One region of the Janibacter cremeus genome, then DNA from elsewhere that is predicted to be linked to it. Evidence: riboswitches for the same ligand, from Rfam matches in the RefSeq annotation. Region 1 holds a riboswitch; each other region holds the start of a gene.
What was found. Region 1 has a riboswitch for S-adenosylmethionine ahead of metX (homoserine O-acetyltransferase MetX). Riboswitches for the same ligand answer to the same signal wherever they lie in the genome.

Region 1 (7,281 bases):
CCAGCCGCCGTGGGTGAGTCGGTGCACCTCGGCGACGTCCCACGTGCGGTCGAGGCGGGCACCGGCGCGGATGGCCGCGGCGACGGCGTCGGCCGACCAGGTGACCCAGCGCACGGTCGGGTCCAGCGCGGCGACGAGCGCCTCGACGTCCGTGGTGGGCACGGCAGGGGAGTGCGGCGGCAGCACGGCGCCGACACCGTCCACGCCGACCACGACGGCCCCGAGATCCTCCACGGGCAGCGAGGCTACCGGCGTGGGCCGACACTCCTGCCCACGCACGTCCCCGGCGCCGGCGGCGTGGCAGGATCGGGACCGGACCACCGGTCGCACCACACACGAAGGGCGTCACATGGGCTTCATCACGGACATGTTCGGCCGCGGTCGGGGCAGGCACGCGTCCCGGGACACGCGATCCGCCCTCGAGCAGGCCCAGGACCCGCAGGCCTCGTCGGGGACGGTCGTCACGCTCGTGCAGAACCTGCTCGACGTCGGCATCGACGGCCGCGGCCCCTTCGACTCCGCCGTCTCGGTGGCGGAGACCGCGCTGCTCCGGGCCGGCGGCAACGCCGAGAGGGCCATCGACGACATCGTCGGCAGGCACGTCAAGCTCGCCGGCGCCCACGGCTTCGTGACCAACCTCGGCGGCTTCACGACGATGCTCGTCGCGCTCCCCGCCAATGTCCTCGGCTTCTACGTCCTCGCCACGCGCATGGCCGCCGCCGTCGCCCACGTGCGCGGCCACGACCTGCAGCGGCCGGAGGTGCGCTCCGCCGTGCTGCTCAGCCTCGTCGGCGCCGACGCCCAGGACCTGCTGGCGAAGGCCGGGATGGTCGCCCCGGGCGGTCGCCTCGCGACCTTCGCGACGCAGCGGCTGTCCGGACCGGCCCTGATGGTGGTCAACAAGGCCGTCGGCTTCCGCATCCTCAGCCAGGCGGGGAAGGGGGTCTTCTCCCGCTTCGGCAGGGCGGTCCCGGTCGTCGGTGGCGCCGTCGGCGCGGGGCTGGACGTGTGGTTGCTCAATCAGCTGGCCGACCACGTGCGCGCGGAGTTCGCCGCGGAGGCCGCTCCGGGCATCGAGGGTCCCACCGCCTGAGGAGTAGCCTGCGTGGTGTCCACCACCCGGAGGTGACCGATGCCCATCGGCCCCAGCACGTACCGAGCCGCCCGACTCGCCCACGCGATGCACGAGGCCTCGACCGCCCCCGGTGCGCCGGGCCTGTGGGCCCGCGTGCGCGCCGTCCCACGCATGGTCCGGGCCGTGCGCTCCGGGCGGTACACGGGCCTGACGTCGACGCGGCTGATGATGCTGCTCGCGGGGGTCGGGTACGTCGTCTCCCCGGTCGACCTCGTCCCGGAGGGATTCCTCCTCGCGCTCGGGCTCGTCGACGACCTCCTCGTCATCGGGTGGGTCGCCACCGCGCTCATGCGTGAGACGGAGGACTTCATCGCCTGGGAGCGCGGCGCGACCGCGTGGGCCGGGCAGCGGGCGCGAGGTCAGGACCGGCCCGAGGGGCGGACGGTGCCCTCCCACGTCGTCCCGGACTGACGCCACCCACAAGCTCTTCCGCGTGCGACGCACTACCCACAGGCGGCGAAGGGGGCGCCCCCCGCACCGACGATCATCGGCAGATTCGGGGCATGACAACGACAGTTCGCCCCCGCAATCCCGCCGAGCTCGCCGTGGTGCTCCCGTACCAGCTCGGCTACCACCCCGGCCCCTCCGTCGTCGTGACCGTCCTGCACGGCAAACGCCTCGGGCTCGTCCAGCGCCACGACCTGCTCAGCGACCCCGAGGACTGCCGCGGTGCCGCCGGGCAGGCGATGGCGATCGCCGCCCGCGAGTCGGCGACGGCGGTGATGGTCATCGCGCACGAGGACCGTGCAGGTGACTCCGCCCCCTTGTCCGAGGCGATGCTCGAGGCCGCGACGGCCGAGGGGATCAGCGTCCACGACCGCGTCGTGGTGCGCGACGGGCGCTGGTACTCACCCGACTGCGCCCAGAGCTGCTGCCCCGAGGAGGGTCAGCCCCTGCCTCGGCCGGAGGACGTGCCCGCCGTCGCGGCCTTCGTGCACGCCGGCGTCGCGCCACTGCCGAGCCGTGCGGCCATCGTTGAGGGAGTGCTACCGGGGCGGGACGAGGACCGCGCGCGCTCCGTGGGCCTGCACCTGGCAGCCCTCGGGTCGCCCAGCAGCACGCGCACCTTCGGTGGTGGCCCGACCGGCCCGCCTGCCTCCTGGTTGGACCGTGGGGAGGACGTCCTCGCGTGGTGGGCACAGCTCCTCGACCCGCGACCCCGGGCGATGGCCGTCACGGTCTTCAGCGACGAGGCGCTCGCCCGGGTGGCGACCTCGCTCCGGGACGTCGTCTGGCGCGACGCCCTCCTGGGCGTCCTCTGCCCGGGTGCCATGCCGATGGCCGAGAGCTGCGGCGCCCCGGCCGCTGCGGCGGTGCTCGCCGCCCGGTGGTGCCCGTGGGTGCCCGACGTCGACATCGCCGTCGAGGACGTCGCGGCAGGGATCGACGAGGAGCGGGCGCGTGCCTCGGCCGACGTCTCTCCCGAGCGGTGGCACGAGGAGGTGCTCGCCGTGCGCTCGCGCCTGGTCGAGCTGAGCCGGTTGCTGCCACCCGAGGCGACGCCGCCCGTCCTGACCCTCGTGGCCCACCTGGCCTGGTGGGTGGGGGACGGGACGGTCGCCGGCATCTGCCTGGAGCGGGCCCTGGAGATCGAGCCGGACCACCGGCTCGCCGAGCTGATGCTGCGGTTGCTCTCCGCGGGGGTGCGACCCTGGGCCGGTGCCCTCCGGGAGGGGGCGTCGGGGGAGGCCGCCTGAGAGGCCCGCCGGAGGGTCCGGTGTGCGGACCCCGCTCGATCCTTGTCGCTTCACTGGCTATGGTTGTCGGCAGGTCATGAGCGCCAGCGTCAAGCCCCGGCTTGCTGGCCGGCAACCCTCTTCGCGACGGGGTGCCCCGGGTGATGACCTGGCTGCACCGTAGGGGTGTGGCAAGGCGAGCCCCGGGAGACCTCATCATGAGCGTGACCACCAGGCCCCCCACGACTGCGGGTTCCTGGCGCGACGGAGACCACCCCGGCCGCCGGAAGTTCGTCACCATCGGTGACCTCGATCTCGAGTCCGGCGACCGGCTGCCCGACGTGGTCCTCGCGTACGAGACGTGGGGCGAGCTCAACGAGCGCCGTGACAACGCGATCCTCGTCGAGCACGCCCTCACCGGGGACAGCCACGTCGTCGGCCCGGCCGGTCCCGGCCACCCCACCGCGGGCTGGTGGCCCGACCTCATCGGCTCCGGCGCACCCCTGGACAGCGACGAGTACTTCGTCGTCGCCATCAACGTCCTCGGCGGCTGCCAGGGCAGCACGGGCCCCGGCGCCCGCTCCGCCGACGGACGTCCGTGGGGGAGCCGGTTCCCCCGGGTGACGATCCGTGACCAGGTCACCGCCGAGGCGCGCCTGGCCGACGAGCTGGGCATCCACACGTGGCAGTCCGTCATCGGTGGGTCCATGGGCGGCATGCGCACCCTCGAGTGGGTCGCGAGCTTCCCCGACCGGGTCGCCGCCGCGGTGGCGCTCGCGACGAGCGGTTACGCCACGGCCGAGCAGATCGGGTGGAGCCAGGCGCAGATCCTCGCCATCCGCAACGACCCCTGGTTCGCCGGCGGCGACTACTACGACAACCCGCAGGGTCCCGAGGCCGGCCTGGGCATCGCCCGGCGCATCGCGCACATCACCTACCGCAGCGAGCCCGAGCTGCACCAGCGCTTCGACCGCGAGGTCCAGGACGAGCCGGTCGGGCCCAACGGCCGACCGCGGTACACCGTCGAGAGCTATCTCGACCACCACGGCGGCAAGCTCGCCGCCCGCTTCGATGCCAACTCCTACGCGGTGCTGTCGGAGGCGATGAACTCCCACGACATCGCTCGTGGGCGGGGTGGCCTGCGCGAGGCACTCGCCCCCTTCGCCGGTCGTCTCGTCGTGGTACCGGTCGACTCCGACCGGCTCTACCCGCCGCGGCTGTCCGAGGAGCTCGCCGAGGCCAAGCCGGGGGCCGAGCTGGTGACGATCAGCTCCCTCGTCGGCCACGACGGATTCCTCACGGAGGGCGACCAGGTCGCCGACCTGCTGCGCTCCGTCGTCGTGCCGCCACCCCGCTGAGGCGTGCCCTGCGAAATCGTCGCCACGCCAACGCATTCGTGAGACACGTCACGCGGTCGCGGTGTAGCGTTCGACCTAGGTCTTCCATCAGCAAGTCGTCTTGAGGAGCACAGATGATCGTCGTGGGGTACGTGTCGACCAAGGAAGGCGAGGCCGCGCTGGAGCGGGCCTTCGAGGAGTGCAAGCTGCGCGACGAGCAGCTGACCGTCATCCACTCCGATCGTGGCGGTGCCAGCCTCAGCGGTGACGCCGCCCGCAAGAACGACAGCGACCTGCGCCGGGTGGCAGCCCGTCTCGAGGATGCCGGCGTCAAGGGCGATGTCCGCGGGCTCGTGCGCGGCAAGGAGCCGGCCGAGGACCTCATCGCCGTCGCGGAGGAGACCGATGCCTCGCTGATCGTCATCGGGCTGCGTCGCCGCACCCCGGTCGGCAAGCTGATCCTCGGGTCCAACGCGCAGCGAGTCCTGCTCGACGCACCCTGCGACGTGCTCGCGGTCAAGGCGGACGCCCGCTGAGGACCGCACACCAGCGACACCGGGGCGCTCCCTCTGCAGGGGACGCGCCCCGGTTTCGTGCACCTCGGGCCACCCTCGGGTACCTGTGCCGGACGGCAAGGATTTATAATGGGGACACAGCCCATCGCGCAGCGTGCGGGCGAGTCGGGACACCGGGGACACGCCACCTCCACGATGCCCCGGCGGAATCCACCGTGACGAAAGGTTGTTGGTGACTGCTGTGTCCCCACGGTTCGACGGGGCGCAGGGCTCCCTCCCCAAGGAGTTCTCGCACTCAGCGCTCCAGGAGCTGGTGCGCCAAGGACATACCGCAGGGCTGGTCACGCCAGACCAGCTGCAGGTTGCATTCAGCGAAGCCAAGATCAGCCCCAGCCGGGGAAAGGCCGTCTTGCGTGCGCTCGACGACCAGGGAATTGAGGTTCAGGTGCCAAAGTCCATAGCCGCGAAGAAGACGGCCAAGAAGGCCCCCGCGAAGAAGGCCGCGGCTGCCTCGACGTCGGAGACGTCGGAGAAGAAGGCCACGCCGGCGAAGAAGGCTGCCGCGAGCACGAAGTCCACGGCCAAGAAGTCCGCCGCGAAGTCCACCGCTGCGGCGGCGGAGACGCCGGAGGCCCCGGAGGCCGCGAAGGCCGCGGAGAAGAAGACCGCGCCGAAGAAGGCGGAGTCGACCAAGAAGGCCGCGACGAAGAAGACCGCCGCGAAGAAGACGACGGCGAAGAAGACGGCCGCCACCAAGACGAGCGCGGCCGCCGCTGCCGCGCCGGCGAAGAAGGTCGCGCCCGCCAAGCAGGCCGCCGCCAAGAAGGCCGCCGCCAAGAGCGCCGCCGCCAACCCGACGACCACCACGGCCGAGGAGCCCGAGGAGGGCGAGGACGAGGTCCTGGGTGAGGACCCGAAGGAGAAGTCCAAGAAGGAGCAGGAGGCCGACGAGAAGGGCGGCTTCGTCATCAGCAACGATGACGAGGGTGATGCCCCTGCGCAGCAGGTCGTCACCGCCGGCGCCACCGCCGACCCGGTCAAGGACTACCTGAAGCAGATCGGCAAGGTCGCCCTCCTCAACGCCGAGCAGGAGGTCGAGCTCGCCAAGCGGATCGAGGCCGGTCTCTTCGCGGAGGAGAAGCTGGCCACCGCCGAGAAGATCGACATGAAGTTCAAGCGCGAGCTGTGGTGGATCGCCCAGGACGGCAAGAACGCGAAGAACCACCTCCTCGAGGCCAACCTGCGTCTCGTCGTCTCGCTGGCCAAGCGCTACACCGGCCGCGGCATGCTCTTCCTCGACCTCATCCAGGAGGGCAACCTCGGGCTGATCCGTGCCGTCGAGAAGTTCGACTACACGAAGGGCTACAAGTTCTCCACGTACGCGACGTGGTGGATCCGCCAGGCCATCACCCGCGCGATGGCCGACCAGGCCCGCACCATCCGCATCCCGGTGCACATGGTCGAGGTCATCAACAAGCTCGCCCGCGTGCAGCGCCAGATGCTGCAGGACCTGGGCCGCGAGCCCACCCCGGAGGAGCTGGCCAAGGAGCTGGACATGACCCCGGAGAAGGTCGTCGAGGTCCAGAAGTACGGCCGCGAGCCGATCTCGCTGCACACACCCCTCGGCGAGGACGGCGACTCCGAGTTCGGTGACCTCATCGAGGACTCCGAGGCGGTCGTGCCGGCCGACGCGGTCAGCTTCACCCTCCTGCAGGAGCAGCTGCACAGCGTCCTGGACACCCTCAGCGAGCGGGAGGCCGGTGTGGTCTCGATGCGCTTCGGCCTGACCGACGGCCAGCCGAAGACCCTCGACGAGATCGGCAAGGTCTACGGGGTCACCCGCGAGCGCATCCGCCAGATCGAGTCGAAGACAATGAGCAAGCTGCGTCACCCCAGCCGCTCCCAGGTCCTGCGCGACTACCTGGACTGAGCATCACCCACGACGAAGGGGGCGAAGCAGCGACGGCTGCTCCGCCCCCTTCGTCATGGGTCGGGATGGAGAACTGCGGCCGGGATCAGGCGGTGGACGCCGCCCGCAGCGGGCACCGCGGCGCGGCGAACCAGCAGACCGCGCCAGCAGCACCAAGGACGCCGGCACCGATCCCGACGACGAGCCCGGCCGTGGCGGGCAGCTCCTGGACGAGGACGAACACGCCCATCACCAGCACGAAGATCCCGAAGCCCTTGCGCAACGCCGCCTCCGGAATCCGCCCGGCCAACCGCGCCCCGAGGAACGAGCCGACGACGGCCGCGGTCGTCACCGCGCCGATCAGCCCCCACTCCAGGGTGACCGTGGTGAGGTAGCCGGCCAGGCCCGCGAACGACTTCATGGCAATGACCACCAAGGACGTACCCACGGCCACGGGCATGGCCAGCCCGCCCATCAGTGCCAGGGCCGGGACGACGAGGAAACCACCGCCGGCCCCGACCAGACCGGTCACCAGGCCCACGACGAGGCCCTCGAGAATCACCTTCAGCACCGGCAGCTCCCGATCGTGGGGCTGGACAGCCTGGTTCTTGCGGCCGCGGATCATCGCCACGGAGGTGGCGACCATCATCAGCGCGAAGGCGATCATCAGCAGCGTGCCGGAAACGTGGCCACCAAGCAGGCCGCCACC
Region 2 (7,281 bases), 1.6 Mb from region 1:
CGTGGGCCGCTCGCTCGTCCTGCTCACCCCGGATGCCTTCGAGCTGGCCGACGTCGTCGACGTCGCCCTGGCTCCCGTCGACGAGGACGAAGGGGGTCCCCCCGGCGGACCGGACCGCTCACCCCCGCAGGTGGCGACGCTGCACGTGGGGTCCGCGGACGTCAGCGTGCACGTGCGTCCGCTCGGTGCCGGGTTCGCTCGGTTGACCTCGGGGGTGGTCCTGCCGTGGCGGGTGGCCGACCGGGCGATCCTGCGGGACCCGGGCAGCCGCCGGCTGTGGTCCGTGCGGGTCGTCGACGTCGACCCCCTCCCGTTGGCTCGCCGGGGCGCGGCCAGCCGGCGCGCCGAGGCGTTGTCCACCGGGGACCCGGCGGCCGTGCGGCTGCGCTCACGGGGCGCCGACCGGGTGGACGTGCTGGGCCGGCTGGGTCTGACCGCCCCCTCCGGCGCCGTCCGGATGGGCGACTGGCTCGTGGACGGGGCCACCCTGGCCGACTGGCAGGCGCGCCTCGTGACGGCCGTCCGGGAGCACCACCGACGCGAGCCGTTGAGCGCCGGGATGCCGGTGGCCGAGGCGGCCCGCCACCTCGGGCTGGCGGCGCACCTGCCGACCGCGCTCGGTCACGAGGCCGTGCGGACGCTCATCGGTCCGGCCGGCCTGGCCCTCACCGACGGGAACGTCCACGACCCGGCGGCGGGGGGACTCGGCGCCGCGGAGGCGGGCGTCGCGGCCGTCGAGGAGAGGCTGCGGGCGACCCCCTTCGTCGCTCCGGAGCGCGGTGAGCTGGCCGACCTCGGGCTCGGTGCCACCGAGCTCGCCGCCGCGGCCCGGCTCGGCCGGCTGCTGCGCCTGCCCGACGACGTCGTCCTGCTGCCCGACGCACCGGCTCGGGCCATGCGGGTGCTCGCCGGGCTGGAGCAGCCCTTCACCCTCAGCGCAGCGCGGCAGGCCCTCGGCACGACCCGACGGACCGCGGTGCCGCTGCTGGAGCATCTCGACGCTCGCGGCTGGACCCGACGGGTCGACGGGAGTCTGCGCGAGGTCGTGCGCTAGTCACTGGCCGGACAGCACGTCGCCCGGCCTGCAACACCCCCTGCGGGCTGCAGACCGGACGACGTGCGCTGACTCCGCTGCCGGTCGGAGTCAGCAGTGGCGCTGGCTGACCGTGGTGATCAGCCGGCGGCCAGCTCGAGCGTGGTCCGCACCGGGACGCCGTTGGTGAGGTTGTCCGCGACGGGGCAGTGCGTCGCCACGGCCTCCTCGAGACGGCGGTAGTCGGCGTCGCTCTCCGGGCCGGTGAGGGTGACCTCGAGGTCGATGCCCCGGAAGCCCGGCCGCACGCCCTCGGCGGTGCCGAAGAAGCCCCGCAGGTCGATGTCGCCGGCGAGCGCGACGTCCACGCCGTCCAGGCGCAGGCCCAGCTTCTCCGCCCACACCTGGTAGGTGATGACCGTGCAGGAGGCGAGGGCGCCGAGCAGGTGCTCGACCGGGTTGGCACCGAGGTCGGTGCCACCGAGGCCGGCCGGCTCGTCGATGGTGAAGGTGTGCTGACGCGCCGAGAGGGTGACCTCCGTGGCCGTGCCGCGCACGAGGGAGCCCGTGAGCGAGGTGGTCAGCAGGTTCGGGTCGTTGGTGGTCTCGTCGATCGTCTGGCTCATGGCATGACTCTTTCGTCCAGGGCTCAGGTGAACCCGCGCTTGACACGGCCGGTCGACCGCGTCCAGGTCCTCACCCGGGGCACCCCACCGAGGGTGGAGGGTTGCCGCCCAGCAAGCCGGGGCTTCACGCTGGGACTCATGACCAAGACATAACGTCACATACTGCGACCCATAATGTCCAGTTATGAGTCGGGGGGTCCGGCATCCGGACGCCGGGGGGTCAGGTCGACCGTGAAGAGCGGCAGGAAGAGCTGCGCGAGCGGTCCGATGGCCACGGCGTAGAGCACGGTGCCGACACCGACGACACCGCCGAGGAGCCACCCGACGGCGACCACGCTGACCTCGAGCCCGGTGCGCACCAGTCGGATCGAGCGCCCGGTCACCCGCGCCAGTCCGGTCATCAGGCCGTCACGCGGGCCGGGACCGAACTGCGACCCGATGTACATGCCCGTCGCGATGCCGTTGAGGACGACACCGCCGACCAGCAGCGCGATCCGCCACCCGAGGGCCTCCGGCGCCTGCAGGAGGGAGAGGACGAGGTCCGCCGACGGGCCGATGAGCAGGGCGTTGCCGATCGTGCCGACGCCCGGCTTCTGGCGCAGCGGGATCCACCCCAGGAGGACGAGCAGCGAGACACCGATGACGATCGTCCCGAAGGTCAGCGGGACGTGCTTGGCGACGCCGACGTGCAGGACGTCCCACGGGATCTGCCCGAGCGTGCCGCGGATGACCATCGCCATCGACGCGCCGTAGAAGAAGAGCCCGACGAGCAGCAGCGGCAACCGAATGCCGAGCCGGCCCGCACGCAGCTGGGCGAGGGGGCCGATGTCGGCGAGCTCGCGGTTGCGCACGCGCGGCGGCGCCTGCGGGGGCGGTGGGTCGGGGAGCGGCATGGCCCCAGTCTCGCCCACGACCCGGGGTGGGCGCTCAGGACCCGTCGTCGGGCTCCGGGCGAAGGGGGGACGGGGCGCTGCTGAACCATCCCCGGCTGTGGACCGGGCAGCGGTCCTCCTCGTGGGCCCGGGCACCGGCCGGGCCGCCCACGAGCGCGCGGCTCGCCCAGCGGATGCGACGGCGCAGGAGGACCACGAGCAGCGCGAGCGAGAGGACCAGCGGCGGCCACAGCGGGCTCGGGCCGAAGTCGGGCGGGAGGTCGTACCCGCCGTCCCCGAGACCGGCGGCGCGCTCGAAGTGGTTGCGCGACAGGGGGAAGATCAGGCTGTCGACGTAGTACGCGGTCGGCAGCGCCAGTGGGCCACCGACGACCGTGGCGACGGCCCACTGGTCGACGTGCCGGGACTCGTGCCGCGCGATCGCCTCGACCAGATCCGGTCTGGCATTGGTGTCCGACCCGAACCGCACGTAGGACTCCTGGCCGGGCAGCGGGACGCCGGATACGTCCAGCTGGCCGATCCAGCTGACGAAGACGTCCCCGACGACGCTTCCGCCGCCGTGCGCGGTCGGGTCCGGGGGGAAGGCCACGAGCACCGCCGACCCCGAGCAGTGATCCATCCCCGCCGCCCGCGTGCCCAGGAGCATGACTCCGCTGACCGGTGCGTTGATCACGGCGCGTGTGCGTCCCCACAGTCCCGGCACCGAGTCCGGGGTCGGCGTCTCGGCCACCACCTCCTCGGCTCCGCTGGCGAACCGGGCACTGCACTCGTCCTGGACCGCCAGCTGCGTGCGGGCCGCCGCGCCGACGAGCAGCAGCGCCCCGAAGCCCGCGACGACGACGGTGCCGACCCGCTGGCGACGGCGGCAGGCCGTGCATGCCGCCGCGCGCCTGCGGCGGCGACGGCGCACGGGGGGCAGTAGCCAGAGGAGGCCGAGGACCCCGAAGCACAGCAGGAGCGCCGCACCCCGGACCGACCGGAGCACCCACGAGCGTGAGGAGGAGTCCGCGACGTGGCTCCCGCCCTCCATGGCGTCTCCCCTTCATGAGGCCGCTCCCGACGGCGGCTGCTCATGAGATTACCCCGCTGGCCGGGGCCCAACCGGAGCGCAGGGACCATCGTCAGTCGCCGACGACCCTCTTGCCGCGGGCGACGACCTTCTTGTCCGGTGCGAAGACGACCGACGGGTCCTTGTCCGCGTAGTCGAACTGGTTGAGGAAGTAGCGCATCGCGTTGATCCGGCCACGCTTCTTGTCGTTGGACCTGATGACGATCCACGGGGCGTGCTTGGTGTCGGTCCGCTCGAACATCGCCTCCTTCGCCTCGGTGTAGGCCTCCCACTTGTCGAGGCTCTCCAGGTCCATCGGTGAGAGCTTCCACCGGCGGACCGGGTCGATCTGCCGGATGGCGAAGCGGGTGCGCTGCTCCTGCTGGGTCACCGAGAACCACAGCTTGGTCACGTGCACGCCGGCCTCGGCGAGCATCCGCTCGACCTTGGGCGCCTGGTCCATGAACTCCTCGTACTGCTCGTCGGTGCAGAAGCCCATGACCCGCTCCACGCCGGCACGGTTGTACCAGGAGCGGTCGAAGAGGACGATCTCACCGCGCGTGGGCAGGTGCCGGATGTAGCGCTGGAAGTACCACTGCCCCTCCTCGCGCTCGCTCGGCCTGGTCAGCGCCACGACCCGGGCCCCTCGGGGGTTGAGGTGCTCGGTGAAGCGCTTGATCGTCCCGCCCTTGCCGGCCGCGTCGCGTCCCTCGAAGAGGAGGACGAACCGGCGTCCGGTGTCCTGCGTCCAGTACTGGAACTTCAGCAGCTCGATCTGCAGCAGGTACTTCTCGACGTCGTAGTCGTTGCGCGTCATCAGCTCGTCGTAGGGGTAGTTCTCCCGCCACGTCTCCACCGCCTTGCCGTCCGGGGCGATGAGCTGCGGGTCGTCGCCCTGGTCGTCGCGGACCGTGTACCCCTCGGCCGTGAGCCGGTCGATGTACTCCCGGAGATTCTGCTGCATGGTTGACCAATACCACGTCTGGATGTCGCGCGGGTGTGCGCGCACGCGATCGGGTGGGGCCGTGGGCCCCCTGCTTCAATGACGTCATGGAGCAGCACCGCAGGTACTGGGAGGACACCTACCTCTTCGAGGTCGACACCGAGGTCGTCGGGGTGCGCGAGGAGCCCGCACCCGGCATCGCGGTGCGCGACGGCATCGTCCACCCGAAGGGGGGTGGCCAGCCCGACGACGTCGTCACCGTGGACACGCGAGCGGCCTCGGTGAGCAAGGAGACCACCACCGTCTGGCTGCACCCCGAGGGTGCGCTCCCGGCCGTCGGTGACGTGGTGCACGTCGCGATCGACCCCGTGGTGCGCCGCCGCCACGCGGCGCTCCACTCCGCGGGGCACCTCCTCGACGCCTGCGTCCAGCCCCTCGGCTTCGTCAACGTCGGGCTGAGTCACACCCCGGACCAGGCCTTCCTGCTCTACGACGTCGACGGTGGCACCCTCCCCGACGGCGAGGAGGCCAAGGCCGCCCTGATCGAGGCCGTCCTCGCCCGGGCCGGCGAGCTAGTCGCCGCCGACCTGCCCTACGGGGCCGAGGTCGACGCGGAGGGGGTGCGCCGGGTGACGATCGAGGGCCTGCAGACCGACCCGTGCGGAGGCACCCACGTGCGCACCACGGGTGACCTCACCGGCATCCGGATCACTCGCGTGCGCACCAAGAAGGGACAGCTCAAGCTGAGCTACACGGCAGAGCACGCGTGACCCGTCCGCGCCCGGCCCAGCAGCGTTCCGGGGCGGGTCGCCACCGCTGACCGCGCGTGCGAGGGTGGAGGCATGAGGTGGCCCTTCGACAACACCTTCGTCCGCGACCTCGGCTGGCTCGGGGCGCGGGTCGAGCCGGTCCCGGTGCGCTCCCCCGAGCTGCTGGCACTCAACGAGGAGCTCGCCGCCGAGCTCGGCCTCGACCCCGCCGGACTCCGCTCCCCGGAGGGGGTGGCGGTCCTCGCGGGCAATGCCCTCGCCGAGGGCTCCGAGCCGATCGCCCAGGCCTACGCCGGTCACCAGTTCGGCCAGCTCACTCCGGTGCTCGGCGACGGCCGCGCGCACCTGCTCGGCGAGGTCGTCGACACCCACGGCAGACGCCGGGACATCGCGCTCAAGGGGTCGGGACGCACCCCCTTCTCCCGGGGTGGTGACGGGCGCGCGGTCACCGGCCCGGTGCTGCGGGAGTACCTCGTCTCGGAGTTCATGCACGCCGTCCACGTTCCGACGACCCGGTCCCTGGCCGCCGTCGCGACCGGCGAGCGGGTCCTGCGCGGGCGCCCCCTCCCCGGCGCCGTCCTCACCCGCGTCGCCGCCTCGCACCTGCGGGTCGGCACCCTCGTCCTCCTCGCCACCCGGGGCAGCCGCGAGCAGCTCGCCGACGCCGTCGAGCACGTCCGGGCCCGGCACTACCCCGACCTGCCGCCGCACGACCCGATGGCACTGCTGTCCGCGGTCGTCGAGCGCCAGGCCCGGCTCGTCGCGCGGTGGATGTCCCTCGGCTTCATCCACGGTGTGATGAACACCGACAACATGACCCTCTCCGGCGAGACGATCGACTACGGCCCCTGCGCCTTCCTCGACGCCTACGACCCGGAGACCTTCTTCAGCAGCGTGGACTCGACGGGACGCTACCGCTACTCCGCGCAGCCATCGATGGCGATGTGGGGCCTCGCCCGCCTGGCCGAGTGCCTGCTGCCGCTGGCCGTCGGCGAGCCGGACGCGCTCATGACCGAGGCGCAGGAGCGCGTCGAGGCCTTCGCCGGGATCCACGACCAGTGGTGGCTGGACAACTTCCGCATCAAGCTCGGGCTCGTCCGGGTGGGGGCGGAGGACCGCGAGCTCGTCGAGGACCTGCTGGGGATCGCGACGGCGGAGACGCTGGACTTCACGGGCCTCTTCCGCGACCTGGCCCGGGTGCTGCGCCGGGAGCCGACCCCGACCCTGGACCGCATCGAGGACGTGCCGCGCTGGGAGGAGTGGCGCGAGCGGTGGCTGGTGCGTCTCGACGGCGAAGGAAAGCCGGTCTGGTCCAGCGCCGACATCATGGACGAGTCCAACCCCGTCCACATCCCCCGCAACCATCTCGTCGAGGAGGCCCTGGCCGCGGCGCACGCGGGGGACCTCGCCCCCTTCGAGCAGCTCCTCGAGGTGATCCGCTCCCCCTTCGCGGAGCAGGAGGGACTGGAGCGCTACGCCGAACCCGCCGACCCCGCCTTCACCCGGGGCTACGTGACCTACTGCGGGACCTAGCCCCTCACTTCTCGGCCCAGGCGTCGAGGGCCCCTTGCACCGCGTCCTCGCTCATCGCGATGGGGGTACCGACGATCCACTGGTGCCCGAAGGGGTCCCGGAAGCGCCCCTGCCGCGCGCCGTAGGGCTGGTCGTCCACCGCGAAGAGCACCTCGGCGCCGTGACCGACCGCTCGGGCGACGACGGTGTCCGGGTCGGCGCAGACGATGTCCAGGATGTGCCCGCCACCTCCGGGCGGCGGCCCGGGGTCGAGACCGTCGGCGTCCTTGACGTGCAACTCACCGCCGCCGGGGAGCAGCATCCGCGCGAAGACGACCGCCGCGCCCATCACGTGGCGCACGTCCAGCTGCGCGCCGAGGACCTCGCGGTAGAAGTCGATCGCCCGGTCGGCGCCGCCGGGGCCGTCGTCGACGACGAGCTTGGGGGACAGTCGCA
Region 3 (7,281 bases), 940 kb from region 1:
CCGAGGTGATCATCGAGTTGATGAAGGAGGACTTACCGGAGCCGGTCGCACCGGCGACGAGGATGTGCGGCATCTTCGCGAGGTTGGCGATGACGTAGCCACCCTCGACGTCCTTGCCGACGCCCATGACCATCGGGTGCTCGTTGTTGCGCGCGACGTCGGAGCGCAGCACGTCCCCGAGGCAGACCATCTCCTTGTCGGCGTTCGGGATCTCGATCCCGATCGCCGACTTGCCGGGGATCGGGCTGAGGATGCGCACATCGGCGGAGGCGACCGCGTACGCGATGTTCTTCGACAGGGCGGTGACGCGCTCGACCTTGACACCGGGGCCGAGCTCGACGACGTACCGGGTGACGGTCGGTCCGCGGTGGAAGCCGGTGACCTGCGCGTCGATGTTGAACTCGTCGAGCGTGCTCGTCAGGGCCTCGACGACCTGGTCGTTGGCCGCCGAGCGCTCCTTGTGCGGCGGGCCGGGCTTGAGGAAGGTGCTCTCCGGGAGCGTGTAGGTGACGTCACCGGCCAGGGCGAGCTGCTCCACCCGCTGGGGCAGCGGGGTGGTGGGCGGTGCCTCGAGCACGGTCTTGTTCTCGACCTTGGCGGGCGCCACGACGGGGTTCGCGGTCGGGCGCTTCTCCCCCGGGCGGGGCCCATCGGCCGGCGGCGGCTCGACCGGGTCCGTCGGCGCGGGGGCGGCGGAGGCCGCAGCCCCCTTCTTCTTGCGGCCCTTGCCGTCGACGGGCTGCACCACGGCGGCCTGGTCGTAGGCGGTGTCCCCGTCACGCTGGCCGGAGAGTGCGTCGTCCTCCGCCGAGCGACGGCGGCGGCGCGCCCGGTTGACCGCGGTCCCGGGCGCGTCGGTCGCGGCCCGCTGATCGCCCACGTGCGCCGGCACCTCCCCGGTGAAGGCGGCACGGATGTAGGCCAGCCGCTGCGGGACCTCGTGCAGCGGGGTCCCCGTGAGCAGCAGGAGGCTGAACAGGCCGAGCAGGGCCAGCAGGATGATCGCGGGCCACTCGGTCACCGCCGTCACGAGCGGGTCGGAGGCGAGAAAACCGACGATGCCGCCCGCGTCGCGCATGGGGTCCGCGCCCTCCGGGGGCTGCGGGATGTCCTTGGCGATGTGGGTCAGTCCGGAGGCGGCGAAGAGGGCCATGACGGTGCCGAAGCCGAGGCGGGCATCCGCCGCCTCGTTGCTCGGGGTGCGCAGCAGGCGCACGCCGAGGACCAGCAGGACGATGGGCAACGCGTAGGCGACCCGGCCGAAGGTGCCCGCGGCGACCGCGTGCACGATGTCGCCGAAGCCGCCGGTCAGGCCCCACCACTCGCGGACGGCGACGACGAGGGCGAGCGCGAGGAAGAGGAAGCCGAGCCCGTCACGACGGTGCTCCGGCTCGATCTGGCTGGCCCCGTGGCCCATCCGGCGCACGCTCGATCCGGTGGCGCTCGCGACGCCCATCCAGGTGCGCTGGACGGCGGCGAGCGGCAGCGGGAGCCCACCCCCGGAGGCGCCCTTCTTCCGCGCCGCCGGGGTCTTGCCCTTGGCGGCCGGCTTCCGCCCCGAGGGCCGCGTGCTTCCGCGGGGTCGCGAGGCGGCGCTCTTGCGAGCGGTGGTCGACGGGCGAGTGGCCATGATCGCAGGGTAGGGGAAAGACACGTCCGGCACACGCGTCACACGCGCACCAGGGCGGTAGCCTCCCCCGGTGGACTCCCGCCTGGTGCTCGTCGCCGTCGTGACGGGCGCACTCGGGATCGGCGCCCTGCTCCGACTGCGCACCGGGCGCTACCGCCGTCCCGACGAGACCGGCCCCCTTCCCCGCCATCTGTGGGTGGCGCCGGTCGCCCCCTTCGCCGGGGTGCTCGTGGCGGGGGCTCTCGCCGACCACCCGTGGCCGGTCCTCCTGCCCTACCTCGTCCTCGTGCCCGCCGGGCTCGCCCTCGCTGCGATCGACGCGGACGTGCACCGCCTGCCCAATGCGATCACGCTGCCGTTGGTGCCGGTCGAGCTCGCCCTGCTCGCCGTGGCGAGCGCCGCGACCGGCGACTGGACCTCCCTTCGCCGGGCGGGTCTGGCGGCACTCGTCGTCGGTGGTGGCTTCCTGCTGCTGGCCCTCGTGCTCCACGGACGCTCGATCGGGATGGGCGACGCCAAGCTCGTCGTCTCGCTCGCAGCAGCCCTCGGCTGGCTCTCCTGGGGTCACGTCCTCCTCGGGCTGTGGCTCGGCTTCGTCCTCGGTGGGGTGGTCGCGCTGGGGCTGTTGCTCGCCCGCAGGGCAGGACGGGGCACTCACCTGGCCTTCGGCCCGTACCTCGTGGCCGGCACGCTGCTCGCCCTCCTCCTCCTCGGCTGACGTCCCACGATCCGAGACGGGTGGCACCCGACCGCACACGCCGGGGAGTGCGTCCGCTACCGTCTCGACCCAAGGTCACGAGTACCAGCGACAAGCCCCGGCTAGCTGGTCGGCAACCCTCCTTCCGCGGTGGGGTGCTCCGGGTGACGACCTGGCCGGCGGCGCGGTGTCGCCCGGCAAGCGCGGACTCACGGTCGACGCCTGGGTCCATGACCCGATGGAGTCCTTCCATGACCGTCTCTGACCTGCGTCCCACCACCACGGCCCTGCCCTCGCTCGTGTCGGCCGGACTGACCTACCGCGACTGCGACGGCACCACCGTCGAGTACGCCCACCTCGACCACGGTGCGACCACCCCCGCCCTCGTCGCCGTCACGGAGGCGGTCACGGCCGCCTCCGTCACCTACTCCTCCGTCCACCGCGGCGCGGGCTTCGCCTCCCGGGTGACCAGCTCCCGCTACGAGGCGGCCCGAGAGGCGGTCGCCGCCTTCGTCGGGGCACGCGAGGACGACCAGGTCGTCTTCACCCGCAACACGACCGACTCCTTCAACCTCCTCGCCCGGGCACTGCCGGCGGGCACGACGGTCTTCGTCTTCGCCTCCGAGCACCACGCCGCGCTGCTGCCCTGGGCCGACGCGGTGCGCCTGCCCATCCCGCACAGCCACGCCGAAGCCGTCACGCTGCTCGACGAGGCGCTGCGCACCCACCCGGGCGAGCACCGGCTCGTCGTCGCGACCGGCGCCTCCAACGTCACGGGCGAGCACTGGCCGATCGAGCGGCTCGCCGACCTGGCGCACGCGCACGGGGCCCGCTTCGCGCTCGACGCCGCCCAGGTCGTCCCGCACCGCCGGGTCGACATCGCGGCCCTGGGCATCGACTGGGTCGCCTTCTCCGGACACAAGGTCTACGCGCCCTTCGGCGCCGGAGCACTCGTGGGCCGTCGGGACTGGCTCGACGCCGCCGACCCCTACCTCGCCGGGGGCGGGGCCACCACCCGCGTCGGTGACGGGGCCGTCGAGTGGACCACCGGTCCGGCCCGGCACGAGGCAGGCAGCCCCAACGTCCTCGGTGCGGTCGCGCTCGCCACCGCCTGCGAGGTCATCGGCGAGCACGAGGAGGCGATCATCGCCCACGAGCACGCCCTGCGCACCCGGCTGCTCAGCGGCCTCGCCACCATCGACGGCGTGCACGTGCACACCCTCTTCGGCAGTCGCACCGGCGCGCCCGTCGCGACGATCACGGTCGACGGGCACGACAGCAGCGAGGTCGCCCGCGTCCTGGGCGACGAGCACGGGATCGGCGTGCGCGACGGGAGGTTCTGCGCGCACCCGCTCGTCGACCACCTGCTCGCCGACCGGCCGCAATCCACGGCCGTGCGGATCAGTGCCGGGCTCGGGACGACCAGCGAGCACGTGGACCGGCTGCTCGCCGCCCTTCGCTCGCTCTGATCCGACGGTGGGGGTCGACCCCGCTCAGGCCTCGACGACCACCGGGATGATCATCGGGCGGCGACGGATCTTGCCGCCGACCCAGCCGCCGACCGCGCGACGGACGACCTGCTGCAGCTGGTGCGGGTCGGTCGTGCCCTTGCGGGTGGCCTCGTCGAGGGCGGCGATGATCTTCGGCCGCACCTGGGTGAAGATCTCCTCGTCCTCGGCGAAGCCACGGGCGGTGATCTCCGGGCCCGCGACGACCTTGCCGGTCGAGGCGTCGACGACGACCATGACCGAGATGAAGCCCTCGTCGCGCAGGATGCGGCGGTCCTTGAGCAGCTCCTCCGTCGCGGCACCGACGCTCGAGCCGTCGACGTAGATGTAGCCGCAGGGCACCGCCCCGACGATGCGCGCCCGGCCGTCGACGAGGTCGACGACGACCCCGTCCTCGGCCAGGACGACGTGGTCCGCGTCCACCCCCGTGGCGATGGCCAGCTCGGCGTTGGCCACGAGGTGGCGCCACTCGCCGTGGACCGGCATCACGTTGCGCGGCTTGACGATGTTGTAGCAGTAGAGCAGCTCACCGGCGCTGGCGTGCCCGGAGACGTGCACCTTGGCATTGCCCTTGTGCACGACGTCGGCGCCCAGGCGCATCAGGCCGTTGATGATCCGGTAGACGGCGTTCTCGTTGCCGGGGATCAGGCTCGAGGCGAGCAGGACGGTGTCGCCGTCGCCCACGTCGATGCGGTGGTCCCGGTTGGCCATGCGCGACAGGGCCGCCATCGGCTCGCCCTGGCTGCCGGTGCACACGAGGACGACCTCGTCGTCGGGCAGCTGGTCGAGCTTCTTGACGTCGACGAGCACGTTGTCGGGCACGTGGAGGTAACCCAGGTCGGCCGCGATGCCCATGTTGCGCACCATCGAGCGACCGACCATCGCCACCTTGCGCCCGGAGCGCTCGGCCGCGTCGAGCACCTGCTGGACGCGGTGCACGTGGCTGGAGAAGCACGCGACGATGACGCGTCGCCGCGCCTTGCGGAAGACGTCGTCGATCGACCCGGCGATGTCACGCTCGGGCGTGGTGAAGCCCGGGACCTCGGCATTGGTGGAGTCGGTGAGGAAGAGGTCGACCCCCTCCTCCCCCGCCCGGGCGAAGGCGCGCAGGTCGGTCAGGCGCCGGTCGAGCGGCAGCTGGTCCATCTTGAAGTCACCCGTGTGCAGCAGGGTGCCGCCGGGGGTGCGCACGAAGACGGCCAGCGCGTCGGGGATGGAGTGGTTGACGGCGATGAACTCGCAGTCGAAGACGCCGAGCTTCTCGCGGTTGCCCTCCCTGACCCCGAGCGTGTACGGCTTGATCCGGTGCTCCTTCAGCTTCGCCTCGATGAGCGCGAGGGTGAGCGTGGAGCCGACGAGCGGGATGTCCGGCTTGAGCTTGAGCAGGTACGGGACGGCGCCGATGTGGTCCTCGTGACCGTGCGTGAGGACGATGGCCTGGATGTCGTCGAGACGGTCGGCGATCGCTTCGAAGTCCGGCAGGATCAGGTCGACGCCGGGCTGGTGGTCCTCGGGGAAGAGGACACCGCAGTCGACGACCAGCAGCTGCCCGTCGTGCTCGATGACGGTCATGTTGCGACCGACCTCACCGAGGCCGCCGAGGGCGGTGACGCGCAGTGCGCCCTTCGCCAGCGACGCCGGCAGCGGGAGGTCGGGGTGGGGGTGACTCATGCAGTGGCTCCGATTCCGGATGCGTCGAGCCCGGCGCGCAGGATCCCGAGGTGCTCCTCGGGGCCCTCCACGTAGGGCAGGCGGACAGTTGCGTTGTCGATGACCCCGAGCTCGACGAGGGCGGCCTTGGCCATGATGGCGCCCTGCGAGGTGCCCATGAGCGCGTTGACCACGGGGATGAGGCGGTGGTGGACGGCGCGGGCCGTCGTCAGGTCGCCCGCGTCGACGGCGTCGACCATCTCGCGGTAGTGGCGCCCGGCCACGTGGCCGACGACGGAGACGACGCCGTGGGCGCCCTGGGCGAGGAGGGCGAGGTTCATCTCGTCGGCACCGGAGTACCAGAGCAGGTCGGTCGCGGCCATGACCTGGGAGGCGGCCCACAGGTCCCCCTTCGCGTCCTTGACCGCAAGGATGCGCGGGTGCTGGGCCAACGCGATCAGCGTCTCCGGGGCGAAGGGGGTGGCCGTGCGCCCCGGGATGTCGTACAGCATGATCGGCAGCACCGCGGCGTCGGCGATCGCGCGGGTGTGGGCGAGCAGACCGGGTTGGGTCGGCTTGTTGTAGTAGGGCGAGACGACGAGCAGGCCGTCGGCGCCGGCCTCGGTCGCCTCGGCGGCCATCTGGATGGCGTGGGCGGTGTTGTTGGACCCGACGCCGGCGGTGACCCTGAGCCGGTCACCCGCGGCGGCCTTGACCTCGCGGACCGTCGTGATGCTCTCGCCGGCGGTCAGCGTCGGGGACTCCCCCGTCGTGCCGTTGACCACGACGCCGTCGTGCCCGGTCTCGACAAGATGCTCGACGAGGGCGGCGATGCCCTTCGTGTCCAGGGCACCATCAGGAGTCATGGGGGTGACCATCGCGGTGATCACCCGGCCGAACGGGGAAGTCGTCATGCGCTCAGGGTAACCGTCGGTGCTGCCGTCTATCGTGGCGCCATGCGCCAGTACCTCGACCTGCTTGCCCACGTCCGCGACCACGGTGTCGCGAAGGATGACAGGACCGGCACGGGCACTCGGAGCGTCTTCGGGTACCAGATGCGTTTCGACCTCGCCGAGGGTTTTCCGGTGCTCACGACCAAGAAGCTGCACCTGCGCTCCATCATCGGCGAGCTGCTGTGGTTCCTGCGCGGCGAGACCAATGTGCGGTGGCTGCAGGAGCGCGGCATCTCCATCTGGGACGAGTGGGCGGACGAGGACGGCGACCTCGGACCGGTCTACGGGCACCAGTGGCGCTCCTGGCCGACCCCGGACGGCGGCAGCATCGACCAGATCGCGCAGCTGGTCGAGGGCCTGCGCACCAACCCGGACAGCCGGCGGCACATCGTCTCTGCGTGGAACGTCGCGGAGGTCGGCGAGATGGCACTGCCGCCGTGCCACACGATGTTCCAGTTCTACGTCACGCCGGCCGTCGACGGCGCCCGACCGCGGCTGTCCTGCCAGCTCTACCAGCGCAGCGCCGACATCTTCCTCGGCGTGCCCTTCAACATCGCCTCCTACGCACTGCTGACGATGATGGTCGCCGCGCAGGTGGACATGGAGCCGGGCGAGTTCGTGCACACCCTCGGCGACGCGCACCTCTACCTCAACCACCTCGAGCAGGCCGACCTGCAGCTGACCCGCGAGCCCGGGCCGCTGCCGACCATGGAGATCGCCGAGCGCGACTCGATCGACGCCTACGAGATCGAGGACTTCACGCTCGTCGGCTACCACGCCGCCCCGACGATCAAGGCACCGATCGCCGTATGAGCCTGCCCCGCCCCCTTCCCCCGTCGCTGC
Region 4 (7,281 bases), 520 kb from region 1:
GAACTCGAGGCGCACGCCGGTGAGGCCGACCGGTGCCTCCCTGTCGACGCCGAGGGTGCCGCGCCCGTCCCAGGTGCCGATTGCCCGGATCGTGCCCGAGCGCAGGGTCACGCGCATCGCGGTGGCCACGGAGCGCAGGGTCACCCCCGCGCAGGCGGCGAGTGCCTCGAGCAGGATGTCCGCGGAGCAGGCCTCGCTGCCGTCACCACCGGCCACCGGGTGCAACCCCGCACGGGAACGCCCACCGGCTCCGTCGATGACGGCCGCGATGCCGTCGTCGGCGAGGTGCACGGAGGCCGAGCTGGTCACGAGTGCCTGCTCCGGCTCGTCCCGGTAGAGCTGCTTCAGCGGCTTCTGCAGGGCCCTCAGCTCCTCCGCCGTGGGCAGCGCCCTCGCGTCGCTCATCGGGACGCTCCGACGAGCTCATCGGTGGAGCGCAGCTCCTCGGTCAGGTCCGTCTCGAGCTCGCGCACGATCGGGATGACCTGTCTGCCGAACCTCTCGACGTCCTCCCGGACGTGGAGGAACCCCGTGAGGACGAGGTCGATGCCGACCTTCTTGTACTCGATGATCCGCTCGGCAACCTGCTCGGGAGTGCCGATGAGGCCGGTGCGGAACCCGTCGTTGTACTGGACGAGGTCCTTGAACTCGCTGTCGGCCCACATGCCCTTCTTGTCGGCCGTGGCACTGCCCGCCTGCTTCACGGCCTCGCCGAAGTCGTTGACCTTGTCGACGTCGGCCCTGGCGATGATCTCGTCCACGACGGCCACGGCCTCTGCCTCGGTGTCACGGACGACTGCGAACCCGTTGAGCCCGAAGCGGACCCGTCGCCCGTGCTTGGCGGCCTGCTCGCGCACGGCCGCGACCTGCTCGGCTGCGCCCTCGATCGTCTGGCCGTTCATGAGGTACCAGTCGGACAGCCGGCCGGCCATGGCCTGGGCCGAGGTGGAGTTGCCGCCCTGGAAGATCTCGGGATCGGTCTGCGGCTGTGGCCGGAAGGTGACGTCCCGCGTGCGGTAGAAGTCACCGCGGTAGGTGAAGCCCTCCTGGTCCCACAGCCCCCGCAGGACCTCGATGAACTCCTCCGCGCGGCGATAACGCTCCTCGTGGTCGAGCCAGTCGAGACCGAGCTCGGTGTACTCCTTCTTGAACCAGCCGGAGACGACGTTGAGCGCCAGTCGGTTCCCGCTCGTGGTCTGCGCCGTGGCGGCGAGCTTGGCGAGGATGTGCGCCGGCCACTGACCGGGGTGCACGGCGGCGATGACCTTCAGCCGCTCCGTCGCGGCGAGGAGGTCGAGTGAGAAGGACACCGACTCGTGCTGGGCATCGGCGCCGTAGGACGCGAGGTAGCGCACCTGGGTCAGGGCGTAGTCGAAGCCGACCTGCTCGGCGGTACGGGCGACGTCGCGGTTGTACTCGGGGGAGTGGTCGGTGCGCTGCTCGATGTCGGAGACGACGAGGCCGCCGGAGACGTTGGGCACCCAGTAGGCGAAGTTCAGGGGGTCGGGGAAGGCCACGGTCAGGCTCCGTTCGGGGTCGTGGTGAGGGCGGTCAGGGGGTGGTAGCCACCGGCGTGGTGCACGAGTGGCGGGCGTCCGGTGATGTCGGCGGTGTCGACTCGCGCGACGGCGATGAAGCTGTCGCCCACGTCGACGAGGTCGACGATCTCGGTGACGAGGCGCGCTGCGCCTCCGTGGATGAGTGGGAGACCTCCCTCGTCCACGGACCAGGTGCCGTCCTCGACGAAGCGGCGGTCCCGGTGGCCGGCGAACCTGCTTGCGACGGAATGCTGCTCGTCCGACAAGAGGTGGAGCGCAGCCCTGCGGGACCGGCTGATGGTCGCCAGGGAGCTCGACGTCTTGGAGATGTTGAAGCTGACGAGCGGTGGGTCGACCGAGACCGAGACGATCGAGATGGCGGTGAAGCCGACGTGTCCGGCGCTCGAGCTGCCGGTGACGACCCAGGTGCTCGCGGCGGCGCCACGGAAGACATCACGCAGGTCGAGTGGTTCGAGGACGTCGACGAGGGGAGTGCTCATGGTTCCTCCTCAGGAGGTGTGGGTGAGTGCAGGCGTGATCGCGCGTGGCCGGGCCACGTCATGACGAAGGGGGCTCCTCGCCCCGGGCGAGAAGGCTCGGGGGGAGCGGCGGCGGCCGTCGTCAGATGGCGCGACAGGCGCTGACGCCCCGACGCATGAGGTCGACGATGCGGCGGCTGAAGAACTCCTGCTCGAGGGCAGGGCGCAGTGGAGTGGTCACAGCGGACACGGAGTGGTGCATCGATCCTCCATCGATCCTGGCGTGAGCACCTGCCCCGGAGGGTGGTTGCTGCGGCGTCGTCGAGCCAGATCTCTCGGCCGCTCTGGATGGGTGCTCCCAGTAGAAGCCCCCAACCGCTCGCCGGTCAATTCGTGTCTCGCCAGTTGGGCCGGGCGTCCACAGCCGTACAGCTCATCGCGCCGGCATCCACAGCTTGTCGAACTGCTTCCCGCACGCGTTGCGGGACAACGATTCTGGAGATTGACGAGCAACCGAGAGCGGGGGAGTGGCATGGCCCGAGGCACGACGATCCACGACGTCGACGAGATCAACCACATCGAGCTGACCGGACGGATCAGCGGTGCGCCCACCACGCGGGAGCTGCCGAGCGGTGACGAGCTGGTGACGCTCCGGCTCGTCGTCACCAGGGACGCCGGCGGTCCGGTCGACACCATCGATTGCGCCTGCTGGACGGCGGTCGCACGACGGGCTGCGGCGCGCTTCGTCGACGGTGACCGAGCGCGGGTCGAGGGGGCCCTGCGTCGACGGTTCTTCCGCACCCCCGGTGGTCCGGCCAGCCGGTACGAGGTCGAGGTGCGCCGGCTCGTGCGCGACCGACGCTGAGGTCAGGTCAGCGGGCCGCGAGGATCCAGGAGGTCATCTGGTTGTACGGGGTCGGGATGCCGTGCTGCTGACCGAGCGCGACCACCCGGTCGGCGAAGAGGGCGACCTCGGTGCGACGACCGGCCACCACGTCCTGGAGCATCGACGTCTGCCCGTCACCGGGGAGTCCCCTCAGGACGCTGTCCCAGCGGGCCAGGTCGGCGTCACCGAGGCCCACTCCCTCCGCCCCGGATACCGCGATGACCTCGTGGGCCAGGGCGAGCATGAGGGAGCGGGCCGGACCCTCGTCGATGAATGCCGCGTACGGCCTGCGCAGGACCGCCGAGGCCTGGTTGATGGCGGTGTTGACCATGAACTTCCACCACATCTCGTGGCGCATGTCCGCGGGGGTCTGCCACTCGAGACCAGCAGCGTCGAGGGCGGCACCCACCGCGTGCACCCGCTCGGTGGCGGCCAGCCCGGGTGTCGTCCCGATCACGAGGTGGCCGGGGGAGAGGTAGGTGACTTCGGATCCCTCGCGTCCGGCCGCCATACCGAGGGCGATGCACAGCAGGACCCCGTCGCTGCCGAACCGCTCGGCGATCGTCATCTCGCTGTCGAGCCCGTTGAGCACGGAGACGAAGGTGGTCCCGGGTCCGACGAAGGGGGCGACGTCGTCGAGCGCGGCGGCCAGGTCGTGGTGCTTCACAGCGACGACGACGAGGTCGGCACGGAAGTCGTCCACCCCCGGCTCGACGATCCGTGCCCGCAGTGGTTCACCGTTGACGTCGATCGGGTCGCGACGCAGCCTGGCGGCCCGGTCGCCGGATGCGACGAGTGCGGTCTCCATGCCCCCTTCGACGAAGTGCGCGGCGTACATGGCTCCCATGGCGCCCGCGCCCACGACGGCCACGGTCCTGATCTGCGTCTCGGTCACACCGACAAGGTAGGACACCCCGACGGGCCCGGTGGCGGACCGTTCCGCTCAGGGCGACGCACGCAACCGCTCCAGCAGGGCCACTGCGTCGTGCGGGGCGTGGCCCTTGGCGTCGTTGTCGAAGTAGACGTGGACGTCGGCTCCCTCGGCCGCCCACGTGCGGCACCGGTCCGCCCACGTATCGAGGGCCTCGGAGGAGTAGCCGCTGGTGTACAGCTCCGTGTCGCCGTGCAGGCGCACGTAGTGGAAGTCGGCGGTCGAGTCGCCCATCCGTGGCCATCGACCGGCGCTGTCCGCGACGACCATGCAGATGCCATGGCGACGCATCAGCTCCCGGGCCTCGGGGGAGTCGAAGCTCGGGTGCCTCGGCTCGAGTGCGTGGCGGACCGGTTGGTCGATGGGGACGTGCGGGGCGGGCCGGCCGAGCACCCGATCCTCCCGCAGCTTGCCGTCGTGGCGCGCCGCGAGGTCGACCGTCTGCCCGATGGTGCGCGGGAGGAGGTCGAAGAAGGTGGTCAGCAGCGCCTCGTCGTAGGCGAGCCGCTCGGGCAGCTGCCACAGGATCGGGCCGAGCTTCTCGCCCAGCCCGAGCACCCCGGAGGCGAAGAAGTTGGCCAGCGGCGACTCGACATCCCGCAACCGCTTCATGTGCGTGATGAAGCGGCCTCCCTTGACCGCGAAGCAGAAGTCGTCGGGGGTCTCGTCCCGCCACCTGGCGTACGAGGTCGGGCGCTGCAGCGAGTAGAACGAGCCGTTGATCTCCAGCGAAGGGAGCTGCTCGGCGGCGTGGGGGAGCTCACGGCGCTGGGGGAGACCTGTGGGGTAGAAGTCCCCGCGCCAGCCCGCATAGCGCCACCCGGAGGTGCCGATGTAGTAGCGCGCCACGGTGGCGACGCTACCGCCTTCGCACGCCGTGCCGGAGGGGGTGCGTAGAAACTCTCGTCACGGGTAGGGGAGGAGTGCGTACCGGACGAAGGGAGAGTAGTCATGCCCATGACGAAGAACGGCAAGGTCATCGAGGACGAGCTGCCCAGCACCATCCAGCGGTCGGACGAGAAGGCCAAGGAGACCTTCGCCAAGGCCCACGACTCGGCGGTCGAGGAGTACGGCGACGGGCAGCGCGCCCACCAGACGGCCTACGCGGCTCTGAAGCACACCCACGAGAAGGTCGGTGACCACTGGGAGCCCAAGGACCACAAGGGACCCTCTGACGAGCAGGCCGCGGGCGGGCGCGACACCGACAGGGAGACCGCCGAGGGCGTCGACGCGAACGCCACGAAGGAACACCTGTACGACATCGCCCAGGAGCTGGACATCGAGGGCCGGTCCGACATGGACAAGGACGAGCTCATCGAGGCGATCAAGAAGGCGAATCGCAGGAAGACCGACCAGGCCCGGGACGACTGACGGGTGCTGGGGGGAGACAGACGGGGTGATTCGGGGGAGACTCTGCGAGTGGGGTGAGACCACCCAGTTTTGACATAATGTGGATTATCGGCGAAACGAAGAGAGGCTGACATGGCCAGGAGCAGCACCGACCAGGACTCACAGGGCTTCGACGTACGAGTCGAGCTTCTCAAGTCCCTGATGGCGCACGTGCAGGATTCGACCTATCCCTCCAACACGCAGTTGGACATGATCGAGGAGCTGCTGACGGAGAAGGAAGAGCCCGCCTATCTCAAGATGTTGCTCGGGTTCGTCGACGATGCGCGGTTCCCCAGCGTGCCAATGCTGGCGCGGATCAAGAGGTTTGCCTGACCAGGAGCCCCGGCTCGGGGTCGGTTCCTCAGGAGCCGGCGCCCGAGACCGGGTGCTCGTTCATGACCTCCGCCGAGAACTGCTCTGCGTGTGCCTTGGCTGCGTCGTGGGCGTAGCCCTGCGCGTTGAGGAAGTGCCCACGCGCGACGTGGGCGTGGTGGGCCGCCTTGACGTGCTCGCCCAGTTCGTGGTGCTTCGCCGCCCCACGGTTCACGATCAGCAGTCCGCTGGCCGTGCCGTCTCTCCGGCGGATCAGAATCCGTCGGGCGTGAAGTCGACCTGCGTCGGCGGGGCCAGTGCCTCCTTGGAGACGATGCGCCGCGCCGAGGTGTAGAGCCCCATCACGGACGGGCCGTCGCGGAGCTCGCCGCGCGTCGCCGCCGTGAGGATCTCGGCTGCCTCGGCCTCCATCGTGCGGCCGTGCCTGCTCGCGAGTTCCGACAGTCGACTCCGGACGCCGTCGTCGAGGTCACGGATCTCGAATGTCAACTGGATCACACCCTTCCGTCCCAAAACTACCCGGTCCATCAGGCCGTGTCTCCCCACTGACCCCGGATGCGTGTCACGACGGGCCAGAATCAGCGCATGAGAGTTGATGTCGCGGTCAGTGCCCACATCCCGGCTGCGGTCGAGGACGTGGCCGCCGTGGCGGGCGACCCCGCCCGGGCGCCCGAGTGGTATGCCAACATCCACGCCGTGAGGTGGCGGACCACTCCCCCGGCACGAGTGGGGTCCCGGATGGACTTCCAGGCGCAGTTCCTCGGCCGTCGGCTCGCCTACACCTACGAGATCGTGGAGCTCGAGCCCGGTCGGCGAATGGTCATGCGCACCGCGGACGGTCCGTTCCCGATGGAGACCACCTACACGTGGGAGCCTTCGGACGGTGGAACCCTGATGACGCTTCGCAACCAGGGCGAGCCGCGGGGCTTTTCCAAGGTGGCTGCCCCGATGATGGTCAGGGCGATGAGGTCGGCGATGACCAAGGACCTGGACTGTCTGGCAGTCCTGGTCGCCTCGTGACGCGGCTGCGCCGGCGGCTCAGGCCGAGGTGTCGATGACGCAGAAGAGGTGAGCATGCTCAGCCGCCGACGTAGTCGGCCAGGTGCTCTGCGGTGAGCGTCGAGCGGCCCTCGACGATCTGGCGCGGCGTGCCCTCGAACACGACCCGACCGCCCTCGTGGCCGGCGCCCGGCCCCAGGTCGATGATCCAGTCCGCGTGGGCCATGACCGCCTGGTGGTGCTCGATGACGACGACGGACTTGCCGGAGTCGACGAGCCGGTCGAGCAGACCGAGCAGGTTCTCCACGTCGGCGAGGTGCAGGCCGGTGGTCGGCTCGTCGAGGACGTACACGCCCCCCTTCTCCCCCATCTGCACGGCGAGCTTGAGGCGCTGGCGCTCACCGCCGGAGAGCGCGGTGAGCGGCTGTCCGAGCGTCAGGTAGCCCAGGCCCACGTCGACGAGGCGGGTGAGGATCCTGTGGGCGGCGGGCAGGCTCGTCGGGCCGTCCTTGGCGAAGAAGGCCGCGGCCTCGTCCATCGACATCTCGAGCACGTCGGCGATGTTCTTCCCGGCCAGCTCGAACTCGAGGACCGCGTCCTGGAAGCGCCGTCCCTCGCAGTCCTCGCACGGCGACTCCACCGTGGCCATGACCCCCAGCTCGGTGAAGATCACGCCGGCGCCGTTGCACGTGGGACAGGCTCCCTCGGAGTTGGAGCTGAAGAGCG

Region 2: it holds a riboswitch for S-adenosylmethionine, as region 1 does, so the genes downstream of both, O9K63_RS11240 (OsmC family protein) here and metX (homoserine O-acetyltransferase MetX) in region 1, are expected to answer to the same signal.
Region 3: it holds a riboswitch for S-adenosylmethionine, as region 1 does, so the genes downstream of both, O9K63_RS06615 (aminotransferase class V-fold PLP-dependent enzyme) here and metX (homoserine O-acetyltransferase MetX) in region 1, are expected to answer to the same signal.
Region 4: it holds a riboswitch for S-adenosylmethionine, as region 1 does, so the genes downstream of both, O9K63_RS04680 (flavin reductase family protein) here and metX (homoserine O-acetyltransferase MetX) in region 1, are expected to answer to the same signal.

The regions. Positions count from the first base shown of each region.
Region 1 covers NZ_CP115184.1:488,982-496,262, forward strand. The annotation lists gene O9K63_RS02200 (DNA polymerase) at 1-234, opposite strand, end outside; gene O9K63_RS02205 (EcsC family protein) at 350-1,093, shown strand; gene O9K63_RS02210 (YkvA family protein) at 1,133-1,546, shown strand; gene O9K63_RS02215 (DUF4192 domain-containing protein) at 1,639-2,832, shown strand; SAM riboswitch class IV at 2,905-3,014, shown strand; gene metX (homoserine O-acetyltransferase MetX) at 3,030-4,169, shown strand; gene O9K63_RS02225 (universal stress protein) at 4,283-4,684, shown strand; gene O9K63_RS02230 (RNA polymerase sigma factor) at 4,905-6,593, shown strand; gene O9K63_RS02235 (sulfite exporter TauE/SafE family protein) at 6,679-7,281, opposite strand, start outside.
Region 2 covers NZ_CP115184.1:2,378,384-2,385,664, forward strand. The annotation lists gene selB (selenocysteine-specific translation elongation factor) at 1-1,054, shown strand, start outside; gene O9K63_RS11240 (OsmC family protein) at 1,174-1,659, opposite strand; SAM riboswitch class IV at 1,690-1,803, opposite strand; gene O9K63_RS11245 (YczE/YyaS/YitT family protein) at 1,842-2,552, opposite strand; gene O9K63_RS11250 (hypothetical protein) at 2,587-3,582, opposite strand; gene ppk2 (polyphosphate kinase 2) at 3,674-4,564, opposite strand; gene O9K63_RS11260 (hypothetical protein) at 4,651-5,313, shown strand; gene O9K63_RS11265 (protein adenylyltransferase SelO) at 5,386-6,846, shown strand; gene O9K63_RS11270 (VOC family protein) at 6,851-7,281, opposite strand, start outside.
Region 3 covers NZ_CP115184.1:1,426,189-1,433,469, forward strand. The annotation lists gene O9K63_RS06605 (DNA translocase FtsK) at 1-1,630, opposite strand, end outside; gene O9K63_RS06610 (prepilin peptidase) at 1,701-2,348, shown strand; SAM riboswitch class IV at 2,422-2,537, shown strand; gene O9K63_RS06615 (aminotransferase class V-fold PLP-dependent enzyme) at 2,579-3,796, shown strand; gene O9K63_RS06620 (ribonuclease J) at 3,821-5,506, opposite strand; gene dapA (4-hydroxy-tetrahydrodipicolinate synthase) at 5,503-6,399, opposite strand; gene O9K63_RS06630 (thymidylate synthase) at 6,442-7,251, shown strand; gene O9K63_RS06635 (dihydrofolate reductase) at 7,248-7,281, shown strand, end outside.
Region 4 covers NZ_CP115184.1:1,012,661-1,019,941, reverse strand. The annotation lists gene O9K63_RS04690 (OsmC family protein) at 1-405, opposite strand, end outside; gene sfnG (dimethylsulfone monooxygenase SfnG) at 402-1,517, opposite strand; gene O9K63_RS04680 (flavin reductase family protein) at 1,520-2,038, opposite strand; SAM riboswitch class I at 2,284-2,372, opposite strand; gene O9K63_RS04675 (single-stranded DNA-binding protein) at 2,550-2,882, shown strand; gene O9K63_RS04670 (ketopantoate reductase family protein) at 2,890-3,798, opposite strand; gene O9K63_RS04665 (DUF72 domain-containing protein) at 3,847-4,683, opposite strand; gene O9K63_RS04660 (ChaB family protein) at 4,786-5,205, shown strand; gene O9K63_RS04655 (hypothetical protein) at 5,317-5,556, shown strand; gene O9K63_RS04650 (hypothetical protein) at 5,585-5,770, opposite strand; gene O9K63_RS04645 (FitA-like ribbon-helix-helix domain-containing protein) at 5,809-6,045, opposite strand; gene O9K63_RS04640 (SRPBCC family protein) at 6,142-6,576, shown strand; gene O9K63_RS04635 (excinuclease ABC subunit UvrA) at 6,635-7,281, opposite strand, start outside.